3 linked regions of the Hydrogenophaga sp. SL48 genome follow. The protein of the gene in region 3 binds, or shares a complex with, the protein of the main gene of each other region. Links are inferred from orthologs where the notes say so. Each region holds a gene or a part of one and is shown on either strand. Other genes may lie near its edges.

Region 1 (5,636 bases), 1.2 Mb from region 3 along the record:
ATGCGGACGAGGTAGCGGTCATAGGTGTCGCCGGTCTTGCCCACCGGGATGTCGAAGTCCATGCGGTCGTACACCTCGTACGGTTGCTTCTTGCGCAAATCCCAGGCGATACCTGAGCCTCGCAACATGGGACCGGTCATGCCAAGGTTCAGTGCACGCTCAGGGGGTACCACACCAATGCCGACCGTGCGCTGCTTCCAGATGCGGTTATCGGTCAGCAGCGTGTGGTACTCGGCCAGGTAGGTCGGAAACCGCTGGGTGAAGTCGTCAATGAAGTCGAGCAGCGATCCCTGGCGGTTGGTGTTCATCTCCGCCATGGCTTTGGCGTTGCGGATCTTGCTGTGCTTGTACTGCGGCATCGTGTCCGGCAGGTCGCGGTACACACCGCCCGGCCGGAAGTAGGCCGCGTGCATGCGCGCACCCGACACCGCTTCGTACATGTCGAAAAGGTCTTCGCGTTCGCGGAACGCGTAGATCAGGATGGTGGAGCTCCCACAGTCGTTGCCATGGGAACCCAGCCACATCAGGTGATTGAGCAGCCGGGTGATCTCGCTGAACATCACACGGATGTACTGCGCTCGGAGCGGCACCTCGATGCCCAGCAACTTCTCGATCGCCAGACAGTACGCGTGCTCGTTGCACATCATCGACACGTAGTCCAGCCGGTCCATGTAAGGCAGCGACTGGATGAAGGTCTTGTGCTCGGCCAGCTTCTCGGTGGCGCGGTGGAGCAGACCAATGTGCGGGTCGGCTCGTTGCACGACCTCACCATCGAGCTCCAACACCAGGCGCAGCACGCCATGCGCAGCCGGGTGCTGCGGACCGAAGTTCAGGGTGTAGTTCTTGATCTCAGCCATATCAGTGCAGACCGCCGTAGTTGTCTTCGCGGATCACACGCGGGGTGATCTCCCGGGGCTCGATGGTGACCGGCTCGTAGACCACGCGTTGACGCTCGGCGTCGTAGCGCATCTCCACATGACCCGAGATCGGAAAGTCCTTGCGGAAGGGGTGACCGATGAAACCGTAGTCGGTCAGGATGCGACGAAGATCGCTGTGACCCTCGAACACGATGCCAAAAAGGTCGAACGCCTCTCGCTCAGGCCAATTGGCAGACGCCCAAAGACCCGACAACGATGCCACCACCGGGAAGTCGTCGTCCGGGCAAAACACACGAACGCGCACGCGATGATTCAGACTCACCGACAGCAGATGCACCACGACCGAAAACCGGGGCCCTTCCCAAACACCATCACCATAGGTGGAGTAGTCCATGCCACAAACATCGATCAGCTGCTCGAAGCGTGTTTCAGGCGCATCACGCAAGGTCTGCATGACGTCAAGATAGTGGTTCGCCGAGACCACCAGCGTGACCTCGCCACGTTCGACATCGATCGACTGAGCGCGCGCCCCCAGCAAGGCAGTCAGCACGCCCGCAATGGCCGCAGGCGGTGTGGTGTAAGAGATAGCGGTGTCGCTCATGGACCGTCTTTCTGAACCTGTGGGCTGCAGCGGCACTCAGGCCCGCGCGATGGTGTTGGTGCGGCGAATCTTCTGCTGCAACTGGATGATCCCGTACAGCAAGGCCTCGGCGGTCGGCGGGCAACCGGGCACGTACACATCCACCGGCACGATGCGGTCGCAACCGCGCACCACCGAGTAGCTGTAGTGGTAATAGCCACCGCCATTGGCGCAGGAGCCCATGGACAACACCCAGCGCGGCTCAGCCATCTGGTCATAGACCTTGCGCAGGGCAGGTGCCATCTTGTTGCACAGGGTGCCCGCCACGATCATCAGATCGGACTGGCGCGGACTGGCGCGAAAAACCTCCGCACCAAAACGACCCAGGTCGTATCGCGCCGTGGCCGCGTGCATCATCTCCACTGCGCAGCAGGCCAGACCAAAGGTCATCGGCCAGAGCGATCCGGTCTTGGCCCAGTTCACCACAGAGTCGTAACTCGTGGTGACAAAACCTTCCTTGAATACGCCTTCGATCATCTTCCGCTCCGGTGCGCTGCTTGCAGCTTGCGTGTCGTACAGGTGTTGATGCTCATTCCCAATCCAGCGCGCCTTTTTTCCACGCGTAGACGAAACCCACAAGCAAATCAATGAGGAACACCACCCCCGCCCAGAACCCGACGGAGCCGATGTCGGTCAGCGCCACCGCCCACGGGATGAGGAAAGCGATTTCGAGGTCAAAGAGAATAAAGAGGATGGCCACCAGGTAATAGCGCACATCGAACTTCATGCGAGCGTCTTCGAAAGCCTCGAAGCCGCACTCATATGGGGAATTTTTTTCGGCGTCCGGGCGGTTGGGCCCCAGGATGTAGCCCAACGCCTGCGGAATGACACCAACGGCCACACCCACCAAAATGAACAAGAGCACGGGCAGGTATTGTTCGAGACTCATTTGGGTCGGTTCCGCTGCGCATGGCCACGATCGCCATGATTACCACTGATTGGTGCCGACGGCGAGACTCGAACTCGCACAGCTTTCGCCACTACCCCCTCAAGATAGCGTGTCTACCAATTTCACCACGTCGGCTGGATCTGCATTGTCAGGTCCGCGAGGAACAGTGCGGGCTTTGCTGACAACCCATAGAGTTTACCCTGAAACCACCCCGGTTTTCGGGCGAGCCCATGGATTTTCAGAGTGACGCGGACCCGCTGCAAACCTTGCACGGTCCTGCGTCATCCAAGGCTTTCAGCGTCCTTACTTGCCGGGAATCTGTGCCGCGCCCGTGGCAGGCACAGCAGGTACTTCAGCGGGAGCAGCACTGGCCGCTGCCGGCGCCGAATCCGTGCCCGGAATCTGCGAAGCAGGCGCAGGAGGTGCGACGTTTTCGAGCACGCTGCCTGAGCGTGCCGCAGCAGGAGCCAGGTTCCCGAAATAAGCCAATCCCAACGTCCCTGCCAGGAACAAGCCGGCCAGCACCGCCGTGGTGCGCGAGAGGAAGTTGGCACCACCCGATGCACCAAACAAGCTGGCCGAGCCAGCGCCACCACCGAAGGCCGCACCCGCGTCGGCACCCTTGCCGTGCTGCATGAGGATCAGACCGATCATGCCGATCGCGGCGAGGATCTGCACGGCTTGAAGAATGGTCAACAGGATGTTCATTTGTTTCTCCGGATATCGAATGGGGTCCGCGTCAGCCTCAGGCTGCGGCGGCCACGATCTGCAAAAAGTCGGCCGACTTGAGCGATGCACCGCCGATGAGGCCACCGTCAATGTCGGGCTGTGCCAGCAAGCTGGCGGCGTTGGCCGCATTCATGCTGCCGCCGTAGAGGATGTGCACACGCTTGGCGTTGGTCGAGGCCGCGGCCAGCTGGGCGCGCAGCACGGCGTGCACAGCCTGCGCCATCTCGGGTGTGGCCGTCTTGCCCGTGCCGATGGCCCAGACAGGTTCGTAAGCCACCACGATCTCGGTGATGCAATGCCCCACCGCGTGAATGACGGCGGCGAGCTGGCGCTTCACGACCGATTCTGTTTCACCGGCTTCGCGCTGCGTGAGCGTTTCACCGACACAAACGATGGGCGTCACGCCGGCAGCCAGCGCGCGCTGGGCCTTCGCTGCAACGACGTCATCGGTTTCACCTTGGTACTGGCGACGCTCCGAGTGGCCGACGATGGCGTAACGGCAGCCAAAGTCTTTCAACATGGCCACACTCACTTCGCCGGTGTAGGCACCCTGCTCGTGGGCCGACACGTCTTGCGAGCCCCAGGCAATCGGGCTGCCTTGCAGCAGGGCCTGCATTTGCGCCAGGTAAGGCGCGGGCGCGCACAGTGCCATGTCGGCTGCAGGCGCAGCGCCCTGCAAACCATCGAGCATGGCCTTGATCAGCGCTTCATTGGCGGCCAGCGAGCCGTTCATCTTCCAGTTGCCTGCGATCAGTTTTCTCATCTTGTTTTCCAGACTTGCTCAGGACCAGCGCAGAACGATCTTGCCAACGTGTTGGTTGGTTTCCATCAGCGCATGTGCCTGCGCTGCCGCCGATGCATCAAACACGCTGTGGATGACGGGCTTGATCTGCCCCTGCTCCAGCAGCGGCCACACCTTGTCACGCAAGGCAGCGGCAATGGCCGCCTTGAACGCCACTGGACGTGGACGCAGTGTCGACCCAGTGATGACCAGACGACACCGCAGCACGAGGCCTGCATTGAACTCGGCCTTCACGCCGCCCTGCACCGCGATGATGACGAGCCGGCCGTCTTCCGCCAAGCACTCGACCTCACGCGCCACGTAGCTGCCCGCGACCATGTCCAGAACGACGTCAACGCCGTTCCCGTCCGTGAGCTCGCGCGACACGACCGAGAAATCCTGCGTCTTGTAATTGATGGCGTGGTCCGCACCCAGCGACAGGCAAGCGGCGCATTTTTCGTCGCTGCCGGCGGTGGCGATCACGCGCGCACCCAAGGCTTTCGCCAGCTGGATCGCGGTCACGCCGATGCCACTGGTGCCGCCCTGGATCAGCAGCGTTTCACCGGGCTGCAGACGCGCCCGATCGAACACGTTGCTCCAGACGGTGAAGAAGGTCTCGGGCAGTGAAGCGGCCTGCACGTCATCGAAACCCGCCGGCACAGGGAGGCACTGGCCCACCGGCGCCACGCAGTACTCGGCGTATCCCCCACCAGCCACCAGCGCACACACACGGTCGCCGACATTGAATCCCGCGGCAGCCATGGCGGCCGCGTCACCCGACTCGATCACGCCCGCGACTTCCAGACCGGGCAGGTCGGAAGCGCCGGGCGGTGGCGGGTAGGCACCGCTGCGTTGCAGCACATCGGGTCGGTTCACGCCCGACGCTCGCACGCGGATCAGCAACTCGCCCGCACCCGCGACCGGCACCGGACGTTCGGTCAGGCGCAGGACTTCGGGTGCGCCAAAAGCGCTGATCTCAACGGCTTGCATCGTGCCTGAACCCGTCGGCTTATTGCTGCTGTTGCTGAGCGGCTTGCTCGGCGGGCGCGGCGTTGCGGTCGATCAAGGCCTTCATGGACAACTTGACTCGGCCCTTTTCGTCCGTCTCCAGCACCTTGACTTTGACGATCTGGCCTTCGCTCAGGTAGTCGGTCACACGCTCGACGCGCTCGTGGGCGATCTGGCTGATGTGCAGCAGGCCGTCCTTGCCGGGCAACAGGTTGATCAGGGCGCCGAAGTCCAGGATCTTGGTGACCGGGCCTTCGTAGACCTTGCCGATTTCGACTTCGGCGGTGATCTGCTCGATGCGGCGCTTGGCTTCGTCGGCCTTGGCGGCTTCGGTCGCGGCGATGGTGATGGTGCCGTCTTCGTCGATGTTGATCTGGCAACCGGTTTCTTCGGTCAGCGCGCGGATCACGGCGCCGCCCTTGCCAATCACGTCACGGATTTTTTCCGGATTGATCTTCATCGTGAAGAGCTTGGGCGCGAAATCCGACACTTCGGTCTTGGCCTCGCCCATGGCTTCCTGCATCTTGCCCAGGATGTGCATGCGGGCTTCCTTGGCTTGGGCCAATGCGACCTGCATGATCTCTTTGGTGATGCCCTGGATCTTGATGTCCATCTGCAGCGCGGTCACACCATTGGTGGTGCCGGCCACCTTGAAGTCCATGTCGCCCAGGTGATCTTCGTCACCCAGGATGTCGGTCAGCACGGCGAAGC
Region 2 (5,977 bases), 3.7 Mb from region 3 along the record:
CTGAAGTGGGGTCGACCGGTCGATCAACGGGACCCCATTTGCACTTTGAAGTGTGGGTGAGCGGTGTGCCTCAAGACCCCGCACGCTTCCTGGCAGCAGGTGAAACCTTGGCGGCTGCGCAGCTGGTTCCGGGTGTCCGGCGCAGGCCCTGAAGGTGCGCCCGGGGTGCCGGGTAAAATCGCGACTTTGCTCTTGAATCAGCAGCGTTCGTCGGCACCTTCACTGTGGCCGCCTAACCGCTCAGGCTGGCGGGAGATTAACGAGTTTTTTGCCTGGCCGGACGGTTGTCTGGCGCCGGGCTGCACCTATGGCCACAAACATCCTCACCAAAATATTTGGTAGCCGCAACGACCGGTTGCTCAAGACCTACCGCAAAACGGTGGAGCAGATCAATGGTCTGGAACCCCAGTTCGAAAAGTTCACCGATGAGGAGCTGAAGGCGCAGACCGAGACTTTCAAGCGACGCGTTGCCGAAGGTGCATCGCTGGAGTCGATCCTGCCAGAGGCCTTTGCCGTCGTGCGTGAGGCCAGCAAGCGCGTGATGAAAATGCGCCACTTTGATGTGCAGATGGTGGGTGGACTGGCCCTGCACCATGGCAAGGTGGCGGAGATGCGGACCGGTGAGGGCAAGACCTTGACCGCAACGCTGCCGGTGTACCTCAACGCGTTGACCGGCAAGGGTGTGCACGTCGTGACGGTGAACGACTACCTGGCCAGTCGCGATGCGCAGTGGATGGGACGGCTCTACAACTTCCTGGGGCTCACGGTGGGCATCAACCTGCCGCAAGCCCCACGTGAAGACAAGCAAGCCGCTTACGGCGCAGACATCACCTATGGCACCAACAACGAGTACGGTTTCGATTACCTCCGTGACAACATGGTGTACGAGGCTTCAGACCGCGTGCAGCGCAGCCTCAACTACGCGATCGTGGACGAGGTGGACTCCATCCTGATCGATGAGGCCCGCACGCCGCTGATCATCAGCGGCCAGGCTGAAGACCAGACCCCCGTCTACAACGCCATCAAACAGCTGATCCCGCACCTGACCCGCCAAGTGGGTGAGGCCGATCCGCGCACCGGGGAAGGTGTGATCACCCCCGGCGACTTCACGGTCGACGAGAAGGCGCATTCCATTCACATGACGGAGCAGGGCCACGAAAACGCCGAGCGCCTGCTCAGCCAGGCAGGTCTTTTGCCCGAAGGCGCTTCGTTGTACGACCCAGCCAACATCGCACTGATGCACCACCTGGTGACGTCGCTCAAGGCACACCACCTCTATCACCGTGATCAGCACTATGTGAACCAGGGTGGCGAGATCGTCATCGTTGACGAGTTCACTGGGCGCCTCATGTCGGGTCGTCGCTGGAGTGATGGTTTGCATCAGGCGGTTGAGGCCAAGGAAGGTGTCGCCATCCAGCCTGAAAACCAGACGATGGCGTCGATCACGTTCCAGAACTACTTCCGCCTTTACAGCAAGCTCTCCGGCATGACCGGCACGGCGGACACCGAAGCCTACGAGTTTCAGGAAATCTACGGCCTGGAGACGGTGGTGATTCCGCCCAACCGGGTCAGCAAGCGCGTCGATCAGCTCGACCGCGTGTACAAGACGACCAAAGAAAAGTACTTCGCTGCGATCCAGGACATCCGCGAGTGTCACGAGCGCGGTCAACCGGTGCTGGTGGGCACCTCGTCGATTGAGAACTCAGAAATCATTGCCGAGCTGCTGGTGGCCGAGAAGCTGCCTCACGAAGTGCTGAACGCCAAACAGCACGCTCGTGAAGCGGACATCATCGTGCAGGCGGGTCGCCCGGGAGCGATCACGATCGCCACCAACATGGCCGGGCGCGGCACCGACATCGTGCTGGGCGGCAACCTGGAAAAAATGAGCGCGGCCATCGAATCCGACGAGTCGCTGGATGAAGCGACCAAGGCGTCGCGCATCGACGCCCTTCGCCAGCAGTGGCAGCAGGACCACGACAAGGTGAAGTCGCTCGGTGGCCTTCGCATCATTGCCACGGAACGCCACGAAAGCCGTCGCATCGACAACCAGCTGCGCGGCCGTTCGGGTCGCCAGGGTGACCCGGGGTCGTCGCGCTTTTACCTGAGCCTGGACGATTCGCTGATGCGCATCTTCGCTGGCGACAAGGTGCGGGCCATCATGGACCGCTTGAAGATGCCCGAGGGCGAGGCCATCGAGGCCGGCATTGTCACGCGCAGCATCGAAAGCGCCCAGCGCAAGGTGGAAGCGCGCAACTTTGACATCCGCAAACAGCTGCTGGAATACGACGACGTGTCGAATGACCAGCGCAAGGTCATCTATCAGCAACGCAACGACATTCTCGACGCGCAAAGTTTGCGTGCACAGATCGACTCGCTGCGTGAAGGCTGTTTCACCGATCTGGTTCACCAGTTCGTGCCTGAGGGCAGCGTGGAAGAGCAGTGGGACCTGCCGGGGCTGGAGCGGGTGCTGCGTGAGGAGTGGGCGGTGGACGTTCCAGTGACTTCATGGGTGTCGGATGCGGAGTCCATGGACGTCGATGAAGTGGTGGCGCGCGTGCTGGCGGCATCGAAGCAGGTGTTCGATGACAAGGTGGCGCAGGTGGGTGACGAGAACTTCACCCAGTTCGAGCGCATGGTGCTGCTGCAGACCATTGACAGCCAGTGGCGTGACCACCTGTCGGCGCTGGACTACCTGCGCCAGGGCATTCACCTGCGCGGCTACGCTCAGAAGCAGCCCAAGCAGGAATACAAACGCGAGGCTTTCCAGCTGTTCGGGCAGTTGCTGGACAGCGTGAAGAACGATGTCACGCGGGTGTTGGTGAACGTGCGGGTCCAGTCGGCCGAACAGATCTCCGCCGTGGCTGAGCAGATGGAAGCCCGGGCCGAACAGATCGCCAATGTGACCTACACCGCGCCCACCGAAACGGGAGATGTGGAAAGCATCACCGATCCGAGCACCGTGGTGGCGGACATGCCGCGCGTGGGGCGCAACGATCCCTGCCCCTGTGGCAGTGGCAAAAAATACAAGCATTGCCACGGCGCGTTGACCTGATGGCCATTCGGGGGACCTCGCCGGTGGCCTGGCGAAGCCGTTCCCTGGCGTTCTGAAACCCACTCACCGCGCCCGACGCGGTTTTTTCTGACAGGAACCCGTTGCCATGGCTGTGAATTTCACCGCTCCACTCGCCTCCAACCTGCTGCCGGTCGCTGGTGTGCGCATTGGCGTGGCCGAGGCGGGCATCCGCAAGGCCAACCGCAAAGATCTCACGGTGTTTTTGCTGGACGAAGGCAGTGTGGTGGGAGCCGTGTTCACCCAGAACCGCTATGCGGCCGCACCGGTGCAGGTGTGCCGCGAACACCTGACCGCGGGGCAGAGCATCCGCGCCATGGTGATCAACACCGGGAACGCCAATGCGGGCACGGGTGAGCCGGGCCTTGGTCACGCACGCCAGACCGCCCACGCGCTCGCGTTGGCATTGGGGGTGAAGCACGAACAGGTGCTGCCGTTCTCCACCGGAGTCATCATGGAGCCGCTGCCGGTGGACCGCCTGATCGCGGGCTTGCCAGCAGCGTTGGCCGACGCGGCCAGCGCCGAGGGTGCTTCGGGTGCTCAATGGCTCAAGGCAGCCGAGGGCATCATGACCACAGACACCTTGCCCAAAGCCATCAGCCGCCGTGTGAGCTTGGGTGGCAAGACCGTGTCCATGAGTGGAATGGCCAAGGGCGCAGGCATGATCCGGCCCAACATGGCGACCATGCTGGGCTACGTGGCGACCGACGCGGCCGTTTCTCCCTCGATCATGAACACGCTGGCCAAGCGCCTGGCCGATGTGTCCTTCAACCGCGTGACCGTGGACGGGGACACGTCCACCAACGATTCTTTTGTCGTTGTTGCTACGGGCAAAGCGGGCAACGACCCGGTGACAGACCTGGACAGCGCGGATGGACAGGCGCTGCTACTGGCGCTCACGGAAGTGGCCCAGTTCCTTGCCCACGCCATCGTGCGAGATGGCGAAGGCGCCACCAAGTTCATCACGGTGCGCGTCGAAGGTGGGCAGAACAGCGAGGAATGCCTCAAGGCCGCCTATGCCGTGGCCCACTCCCCGCTGGTGAAGACTGCGTTTTTTGCCAGTGATCCGAACCTCGGCCGTATCCTGGCGGCCGTGGGTTATGCGGGCATCGCCGATCTGGACGCGACGAAGATCGAGTTGCACTTGGGCGATGTGCATGTGGTCCGAAAAGGGGGGCGCCACCCCGACTATCGCGAAGAAGATGGCCAGCGCGTGATGAAGGCGGCGGAGATCCTGGTGCGCATCGGGCTTGGACGGGGCGACATCACCGAGACGGTCTGGACCTGCGACTTCAGCCACGACTACGTGACCATCAACGCCGACTACCGGTCCTGAGCCCAGGCTGGCTGGCCTTCGAGGATGCTGCAGATGAACGAACATGTCGAACGGCTCATTCAGCGGGCCGAACACCTGATTGAACGCATCGAGTCGGTGCTGCCCCAGCCGCTGGGTGCGCCTGACTGGTCTGCATCAATCGCCTTTCGCTATCGCAAACGCAGCAGCGGGCATGGCGCTCTGGAGCCGGTCCGGCACGTGGCGGAGATCAACTTGGCCGACCTCCAGGAGATTGACGGGCAGAAAGACAAGATCCAGCGCAACACGCTGCAGTTTGTGAAGGGCCTGCCCGCCAACAACGTCTTGCTTACCGGTGCACGGGGTACCGGAAAATCGTCGCTGGTCAAGGCTTGCTTGCACGAGTACGCGTCTCAAGGGTTGCGACTGATCGAGGTAGACAAGGGCGATCTGGTTGATTTGCCCGATATTGTCGATGTGGTGGCCGATCGGCCCGAGCGCTTCATCGTGTTTTGCGATGACCTCAGTTTTGAGGACGGCGAGGCGGGCTACAAGGCGCTGAAATCCGTGCTGGATGGTTCGGTGTCCGCCGCCGGGGACAACGTGCTGATCTATGCGACCAGCAACCGCCGTCATCTGCTGCCCGAGTACATGAAGGAAAACCTCAGCTACACGCACACACCCGACGGTGAAGTGCACCCGGGCGAGGTGGTAGAAGAAAAAATCTCGTTGTCCGAACGGTTCGGCCTGTGGGTCAGCTTCTATCCGTTCAGCCAGGACGAGTACCTCGCCATCGTGCGGCAATGGCTGTCGTCATTCGGCGTCCCTGCCGCCGACATCGATGCGGCGCGTCCTCAGGCCCTTGTGTGGGCGCTGGAGCGTGGTTCGCGCAGCGGTCGTGTGGCCTACCAGTTTGCACGTGATTACGCTGGCTCCCATGGCACGGGCACCTGAGCGCGAAACACTGGTGGTGGACGGCGGCGGCGCAGAGCCGGAGGGCGGCCAACGCCCCGTGACCGAGGTGGCGGTGGGCGTGCTCATTGCCCCTGATGGACGTTTTCTGCTCACATCGCGCCCTGAAGGCAAAGCCTACGCGGGTTACTGGGAGTTTCCTGGAGGCAAGCTGGAAGCTGGCGAAACGATCGAGCAGGCGCTGCGGCGCGAGTTGCAAGAGGAAATTGGCGTCACGATCGGACAGCCCCACCTTTGGAAGACCTCCATGGTGGACTACCCTCACGCGCTGGTGCGGTTGCACTTCTGCAAGGTTTTCACCTGGGAAGGTGCGTTGCAGATGCATGAAGGCCAGCGGTACGGTTGGGAACGGCTTCCTGTGAGTTGTGAGCCGGTGTTGCCTGGCACGGTGCCTGTGCTGGCGTGGCTCAGCGATGAAATGGGGGCTGACGAAATCAGCTCTTCTCGAAATCAGGATCGCTGTTGATTTCGTGCTCGGGCAGCGAAAACCGTTCGCTGGCCCATGCGCCGAGGTCCAGGTTTTTGCAGCGATCGCTGCAAAATGGTCGATAGGGGTTGGATGGCGCGTAGACGCTCTGACCGCCGCAGGCGGGGCAGCGGACACGTTTCGGGGGAACGTCCGGCGCGTTCATCCTCGGGTT
Region 3 (5,667 bases):
AGTTTGGCTACAAGTCGGCCATGGAAGTCCCGCGCATCACCAAGATCACGCTCAACATGGGTGTGAGCGAGGCGGTTGCCGACAAGAAAGTCATGGACAGCGCCGTGGGCGACCTGACCAAGATCGCTGGTCAAAAGCCGGTGGTGACCAAGGCCCGCAAAGCCATTGCGGGTTTCAAGATTCGTGAGCAGCAGCCCATCGGCTGCATGGTGACCCTGCGCGGTGCCCGCATGTACGAATTCCTCGACCGTTTTGTCACGGTGGCATTGCCCCGTGTGCGCGACTTTCGTGGTATTTCGGGCAAGGCGTTTGATGGCCGTGGCAATTACAACATCGGCGTCAAAGAGCAGATCATTTTCCCTGAGATCGAGTACGACAAGGTGGATGCCTTGCGCGGCCTCAACATCAGCATCACGACGACCGCCAAAAACGACGCAGAGTGCAAGGCTCTGCTGGTTGGTTTCCGTTTCCCGTTCAAGAACTGAGGTGGCGCGTGGCTAAACAAGCACTACTCCAACGCGAAATCAAGCGCGAAAAACTCGCAGCCAAGTTCGCCAAGAAATACGCTGAGCTCAAGTCGGTTTCGACCAGTGCCAAGCATTCCGACGAAGAGCGCGATGCGGCCCGTCTGGCGCTGCAGAAGCTGCCTCGCAACGCGAACCCGACCCGCCAGCGCAACCGCTGCGAGATCACCGGTCGTCCGCGTGGCACGTTCGCCCACTTCGGCCTGGCCCGTGCCAAGGTCCGTGAAATGGCTTTTGCCGGTGAAATTCCCGGCATCACCAAAGCCAGCTGGTAAGCACTAGGAGAACCACAAATGAGCATGAGTGATCCTATCGCTGACATGTTGACCCGCATCCGCAATGCACAAATGGTTGAAAAAGCCAGTGTGACGATGCCGGCCTCCAAGGTCAAAACCGCGATTGCCCAGGTCCTGAAGGACGAGGGTTACATCGACGGATTCCAGGTCAAGAGCAATGATGGCAAGAACGAACTTGAGATTTCCCTCAAGTACTACGCTGGCCGTCCTGTGATCGAGCGCATTGAGCGTGTCAGCCGTCCAGGCCTGCGCGTCTATCGTGGTCGCAATGCCATCCCCCAGGTTCAAAACGGCCTGGGTGTGGCGATCGTCACCACGCCACAGGGTGTGATGACCGACCGCAAGGCGCGCGCCACCGGTGTCGGTGGTGAAGTCCTGTGTTACGTCGCCTGATGCGGGCATTGAGGAGCTACTGAAATGTCACGTATTGGAAAGTTGCCCGTTTCTGTCCCGGCTGGGGTGGAAGTGGCCGTCAAAGACAACCTGATCAACGTCAAGGGTGCCCTCGGTGCCTTGGCGCTGGCGCAGAACGCGCTGGTCAAGGTGGAAAACAACGCGGGTTCGCTGTCGTTCACCCCGGTGAACGAATCACGCGAAGCCAATGCCATGTCCGGCACCATGCGTCAGCTGGTGAACAACATGGTCAATGGTGTGAGCAAAGGCTTCGAAAAGAAGCTGACGCTGATCGGTGTGGGCTACAAAGCCCAGGCCCAAGGCGCCAAGCTCAACCTCACGGTCGGCTATTCGCACCCTGTGGTGATGGATATGCCGGCCGGCATCAAGGTGGAAACCCCGACGCCGACCGAAATCCTGATCAAGGGATCGGACCGTCAGCGCGTGGGCCAGATCGCTTCTGAGGTGCGTGCAGTGCGCCCCCCCGAACCCTACAAGGGCAAGGGCATCCGTTATGCGGATGAGAAGATCACGATCAAGGAAACCAAGAAGAAATAAGGATCAGGATCATGTTGACCAAAAAAGAGCAACGTCTCCGTCGTGCCCGCCAGACGCGCATCCGCATTGCGCAGCAGGGCGCTGTCCGCCTGACCGTGAACCGCACCAACCTGCACATCTACGCCAGCGTCATCTCCGACGACGGTTCCAAGGTGCTGGCTTCGGCTTCGACGGCCGAAGCGGAAGTGCGTGCCCAGATCGGCGGCGCTGGCAAGGGCGGCAACGCCGTTGCTGCCGCCCTGGTGGGCAAGCGCATCGCTGAAAAGGCCAAAGCCGCAGGTATCGAGAAAGTGGCGTTTGACCGCTCCGGTTTTGCTTACCACGGCCGGGTGAAAGCCCTGGCAGACGCGGCCCGTGAAGCCGGTCTGCAGTTCTGATCAAACGGAATACACAAAATGGCTAAATTTACGGCTAATGTAAAAAACGAAGCGAGCGACGACGGTCTGCGCGAGAAGATGATCGCGATCAACCGCGTGACCAAGGTGGTCAAGGGCGGTCGCATTCTCGGCTTCGCTGCACTGACCGTGGTCGGTGATGGCGACGGTCGCGTCGGCATGGGCAAGGGCAAAGCCAAGGAAGTTCCGGTGGCTGTGCAGAAAGCCATGGAAAAAGCCCGTCGCAACATGATCAAGGTGTCGCTGAAGAACGGTTCGCTGCACCACAGCGTGCATGGCGAACACGGTGCTTCCAACGTCATGATGCTGCCTGCGGCCAAAGGTACCGGCATCATCGCTGGCGGCCCGATGCGCGCTGTCTTTGAAGTGCTGGGCATCACCGACGTCGTGGCGAAGAGCCATGGCTCGAGCAACCCCTACAACCTGGTGCGCGCCACGCTGGACGCACTGCAGAACTCGACCACGCCGGCCAGCGTTGCTGCCAAGCGCGGCAAGTCGGTTGAAGACATCCTGGGCTGATCGGAGCGACCATGACCACCCCTACTCAAAACACCGTCAAGGTCCAACTGGTGCGCAGCCCCATTGGAACCAAGCAGTCGCACCGCGACACCGTGCGGGGCCTCGGCCTGCGCAAGCTCAACAGCACCAGTGAGCTGCAGGACACGCCTGCCGTCCGCGGCATGATCAACAAGATCAGCTACCTGGTCAAGGTACTCTGAACCGGAGTCGCAAGACATGGAACTCAATAGCATCAAGCCCCAAGAAGGCGCCAAACACGCCAAGCGTCGCGTGGGCCGCGGCATCGGCTCTGGCCTGGGCAAGACAGCCGGCCGCGGTCACAAAGGTCAGAAGTCGCGTTCGGGTGGCTACCACAAGGTGGGTTTTGAAGGCGGTCAGATGCCTTTGCAGCGTCGCCTGCCCAAGCGCGGTTTCAAATCTGCGCAACTGCAGTTCAGCGCTGAAGTGACGTTGGCCGACATCAATGCCCTGAATGTTGCAGAAGTGGACATTCTGGTGCTGAAGCAGGCTGGCCTCGTGGCCCACCTGGCCAAACGCGTCAAGGTCATCAAGACCGGTGAGATCACGCGCGCCGTCACGCTCAAGAACATTGGCGCCACTGCCGGTGCCAAGGCCTCGATCGAAGCCGCTGGCGGCACGCTGGCCTGATCGGACACGAGCGGAAGAACGCTGTGGCAACTGCCTCCCCTACCCTGGCCAAGACAGGCAAGTTCGGTGACCTGCGTCGCCGGCTTGTGTTCCTGCTGCTGGCGCTGGTGGTGTATCGCATCGGTGCGCACATTCCCGTGCCTGGCATCGACCCCGCGCAGCTCGAACAATTGTTCAAGGGCCAGGCGGGCGGCATCCTGAGCTTGTTCAACATGTTCTCCGGCGGCGCTCTCTCACGGTTCACCGTGTTCGCTCTGGGGATCATGCCTTACATCTCGGCCTCGATCATCATGCAGCTCATGACCTACGTGGTGCCCACGTTTGAGCAAATGAAGAAGGAGGGCGAAGCAGGTCGCCGCAAGATCACTTCGTACACCCGTTATGGCACCTTGGCATTGGCCATCTTTCAGGCGACGGGCATTGCCCTTGCGCTGGAAGGTCAAGCCGGTCTGGTGATTGACCCGGGGATGGGTTTCCGACTGACCGCTGTGGTCAGTCTGGTGGCTGGAACGATGTTCCTGATGTGGCTGGGTGAGCAGATCACCGAGCGTGGCTTGGGCAATGGCATTTCGATCCTGATCTTTGCGGGTATTGCTGCGGGTCTTCCCAGCGCCATCGGCGGGTTGTTGGAGTTGGTCCGCACCGGCGCCATGAACATCTTGGTGTCGATTTTCATCATCGCGTTGGTGGTCCTGGTGACCTACTTCGTGGTGTTTGTCGAGCGTGGTCAGCGCAAGATCTTGGTCAACTACGCTCGCCGTCAGGTGGGGAACAAGGTGTATGGCGGGCAATCGTCGCACCTGCCGCTCAAGCTGAACATGGCAGGTGTGATCCCACCGATTTTCGCGTCCAGCATCATCCTGCTGCCGACCACGGTGGTCAGCTGGGTGAGCACGGGTGATTCGACCCGTTGGTTGCGTGACATTGCTTCGGCCCTGTCGCCGGGCCAGCCGATCTACGTCGCTCTGTACGCTGCTGCCATTGTTTTCTTCTGTTTCTTCTATACAGCGCTGGTGTTCAACAGCCGTGAAACCGCGGACAACCTGAAGAAGAGCGGAGCCTTCATTCCCGGGATTCGTCCCGGTGACCAGACGGCGCGCTACATCGACAAGATTTTGCTGAGACTGACGCTGGCTGGTGCCATTTACATCACTGCAGTCTGTTTGTTGCCCGAGTTCCTGATTCTGAAATACAACGTGCCTTTCTACTTCGGTGGTACGTCGCTGTTGATCATTGTGGTGGTTACCATGGACTTCATGGCCCAAGTGCAGAACTACATGATGTCTCAGCAATACGAATCGTTGTTGAAGAAGGCCAGCTTTAAAAATTGATCCTGCTTTTGATCATGTGTCTAGAGACAATGTGATTGAGATGCAAGGGGTGGTGGTGGTTGAAAACCTGCCCAACCCAACCGGCGGGGTCAAGCTGAAAAATGAGATGGATATGTGGTTCTGGGCCACATGTCCGGCAAGATGCGGATGCATTCCATCCGGATCCTGCCGGATGACAAGGTCAAAGTGGAGCTCACGCCCTACGGCCTGACCAGGGCGCGGATCTGGTTCTGCGCGGAGTGACAGGTCAGAGGTTGAATGTTTTTGAATATCTAGGAGAAGACTATGAGAGTTTCGGCGTCGGTCAAGAAAATGTGCCGCAACTGTAAGATCATCAAGCGCAAAGGCGTCGTGCGAGTCATTTGCACAGACCCGCGCCACAAACAGCGTCAAGGCTGATTCGGAAGTTCAGAGGACCCAACATGGCTCGTATTGCAGGCATCAACATTCCGCCGCACAAGCACGCCGAAATCGGCTTGACGGCAATTTTTGGCATCGGCCGTACACGCGCTCGCAAGATTTGCGAGGCTTGCGGTATCGACTACACCAAAAAGATCAAGGATCTGAACGACGCGGAACTGGAAAAAGTCCGTGATCAGGTCGGCGTGTACACGATCGAAGGCGATCTGCGCCGGGAAACCACGATGAACATCAAGCGTTTGATGGACATCGGTTGCTACCGTGGTTTCCGTCACCGCCGTGGTCTGCCGGTTCGCGGTCAGCGCACCAAGACCAACGCACGTACGCGCAAGGGTCCCCGCAAGGCCGCCCAGTCGCTGAAGAAATAATCGGATTGAAGGACCCTTATGGCCAAGTCTCCCTCCAGCGCCGCATCCGCTCGCGTTCGCAAGAAGGTTCGCAAGAACGTTGCTGACGGCATCGCGCACGTGCACGCGTCGTTCAACAACACCATCATTACCATCACCGACCGCCAAGGCAATGCTTTGTCGTGGGCATCGTCGGGTGGTCAGGGCTTCAAGGGCTCGCGCAAGTCCACCCCGTT

Evidence for each region.
Region 1: secY (region 3) and secG share a complex: the UniProt entries of both Escherichia coli proteins name them as parts of the sec protein translocase complex. The link is inferred for Hydrogenophaga sp. SL48 from one-to-one orthologs.
Region 2: the proteins of secY (region 3) and secA are in contact, whole or in part, in a crystal structure (PDB 3DIN), measured with the Thermotoga maritima proteins. The link is inferred for Hydrogenophaga sp. SL48 from one-to-one orthologs. Residues at the interface, in WP_004081795.1 of Thermotoga maritima: Glu108, Gly109, Glu110, Glu111, Ala236, Glu237, Arg238, Arg239, Ile240, Thr241, Ile242, Gln243, Tyr244, Ala245, Arg246, Arg247, Val248, Thr249, Gly250, Arg251, Arg252, Val253, Tyr254, Gly256, Ala257, Ser258, Thr259, Tyr260, Leu261, Pro262; in WP_004082002.1 of Thermotoga maritima: Glu261, Ala262, Arg263, Lys300, Ala301, Arg302, Thr303, Ile304, Ile305, Leu323, Tyr324, Asp325, Pro326, Val329, Ser330, Tyr333, Ile336, Lys340, Phe345, Val349, Glu363, Phe364, Tyr374, Ser375, Gly376, Gly377, Glu393, Ile395, Thr482, Ser483.

Annotation. Positions count from the first base shown.
Region 1 is NZ_CP063400.1:2,851,437-2,857,072, forward strand. What follows is about bases 1,414-4,324. They hold secG (preprotein translocase subunit SecG), read right to left. Parts: upstream 3,116-4,324; coding sequence 2,711-3,115; downstream 1,414-2,710. Other genes in these bases: IM738_RS13480 (NADH-quinone oxidoreductase subunit C), read right to left, coding at 1,414-1,479; IM738_RS13485 (NuoB/complex I 20 kDa subunit family protein), read right to left, coding at 1,516-1,995; IM738_RS13490 (NADH-quinone oxidoreductase subunit A), read right to left, coding at 2,048-2,407; tpiA (triose-phosphate isomerase), read right to left, coding at 3,153-3,899; IM738_RS13510 (NAD(P)H-quinone oxidoreductase), read right to left, coding at 3,918-4,324. Also shown: IM738_RS13475 (NADH-quinone oxidoreductase subunit D), read right to left, coding at 1-857; more of IM738_RS13480, read right to left, coding at 859-1,413; more of IM738_RS13510, read right to left, coding at 4,325-4,907; pnp (polyribonucleotide nucleotidyltransferase), read right to left, coding at 4,927-5,636. UniProt on the Escherichia coli protein: Subunit of the protein translocation channel SecYEG. Overexpression of some hybrid proteins has been thought to jam the protein secretion apparatus resulting in cell death; while this may be true it also results in FtsH-mediated degradation of SecY.
Region 2 is NZ_CP063400.1:343,132-349,108, forward strand. The notes cover bases 1-3,252. They hold secA (preprotein translocase subunit SecA), read left to right. Parts: upstream 1-307; coding sequence 308-3,052; downstream 3,053-3,252. Other genes in these bases: IM738_RS01610 (M23 family metallopeptidase), read left to right, coding at 1-152; argJ (bifunctional glutamate N-acetyltransferase/amino-acid acetyltransferase ArgJ), read left to right, coding at 3,159-3,252. Also shown: more of argJ, read left to right, coding at 3,253-4,406; IM738_RS01625 (ATP-binding protein), read left to right, coding at 4,440-5,318; IM738_RS01630 (NUDIX domain-containing protein), read left to right, coding at 5,302-5,802; IM738_RS01635 (DNA gyrase inhibitor YacG), read right to left, coding at 5,771-5,968; cell division protein ZapD, read right to left, coding at 5,977-5,977. UniProt on the Escherichia coli protein: Required for protein export, interacts with the SecYEG preprotein conducting channel.
Region 3 is NZ_CP063400.1:4,024,249-4,029,915, reverse strand. The notes cover bases 2,569-5,510. They hold secY (preprotein translocase subunit SecY), read left to right. Parts: upstream 2,569-3,356; coding sequence 3,357-4,664; downstream 4,665-5,510. Other genes in these bases: rpsK (30S ribosomal protein S11), read left to right, coding at 5,471-5,510; rpsM (30S ribosomal protein S13), read left to right, coding at 5,087-5,452; rpmJ (50S ribosomal protein L36), read left to right, coding at 4,950-5,063; rplO (50S ribosomal protein L15), read left to right, coding at 2,902-3,333; rpmD (50S ribosomal protein L30), read left to right, coding at 2,697-2,885. Outside these bases: rplE (50S ribosomal protein L5), read left to right, coding at 1-485; rpsN (30S ribosomal protein S14), read left to right, coding at 494-799; rpsH (30S ribosomal protein S8), read left to right, coding at 818-1,213; rplF (50S ribosomal protein L6), read left to right, coding at 1,238-1,771; rplR (50S ribosomal protein L18), read left to right, coding at 1,783-2,148; more of rpsE, read left to right, coding at 2,167-2,568; more of rpsK, read left to right, coding at 5,511-5,667. UniProt on the Escherichia coli protein: The central subunit of the protein translocation channel SecYEG. Consists of two halves formed by TMs 1-5 and 6-10.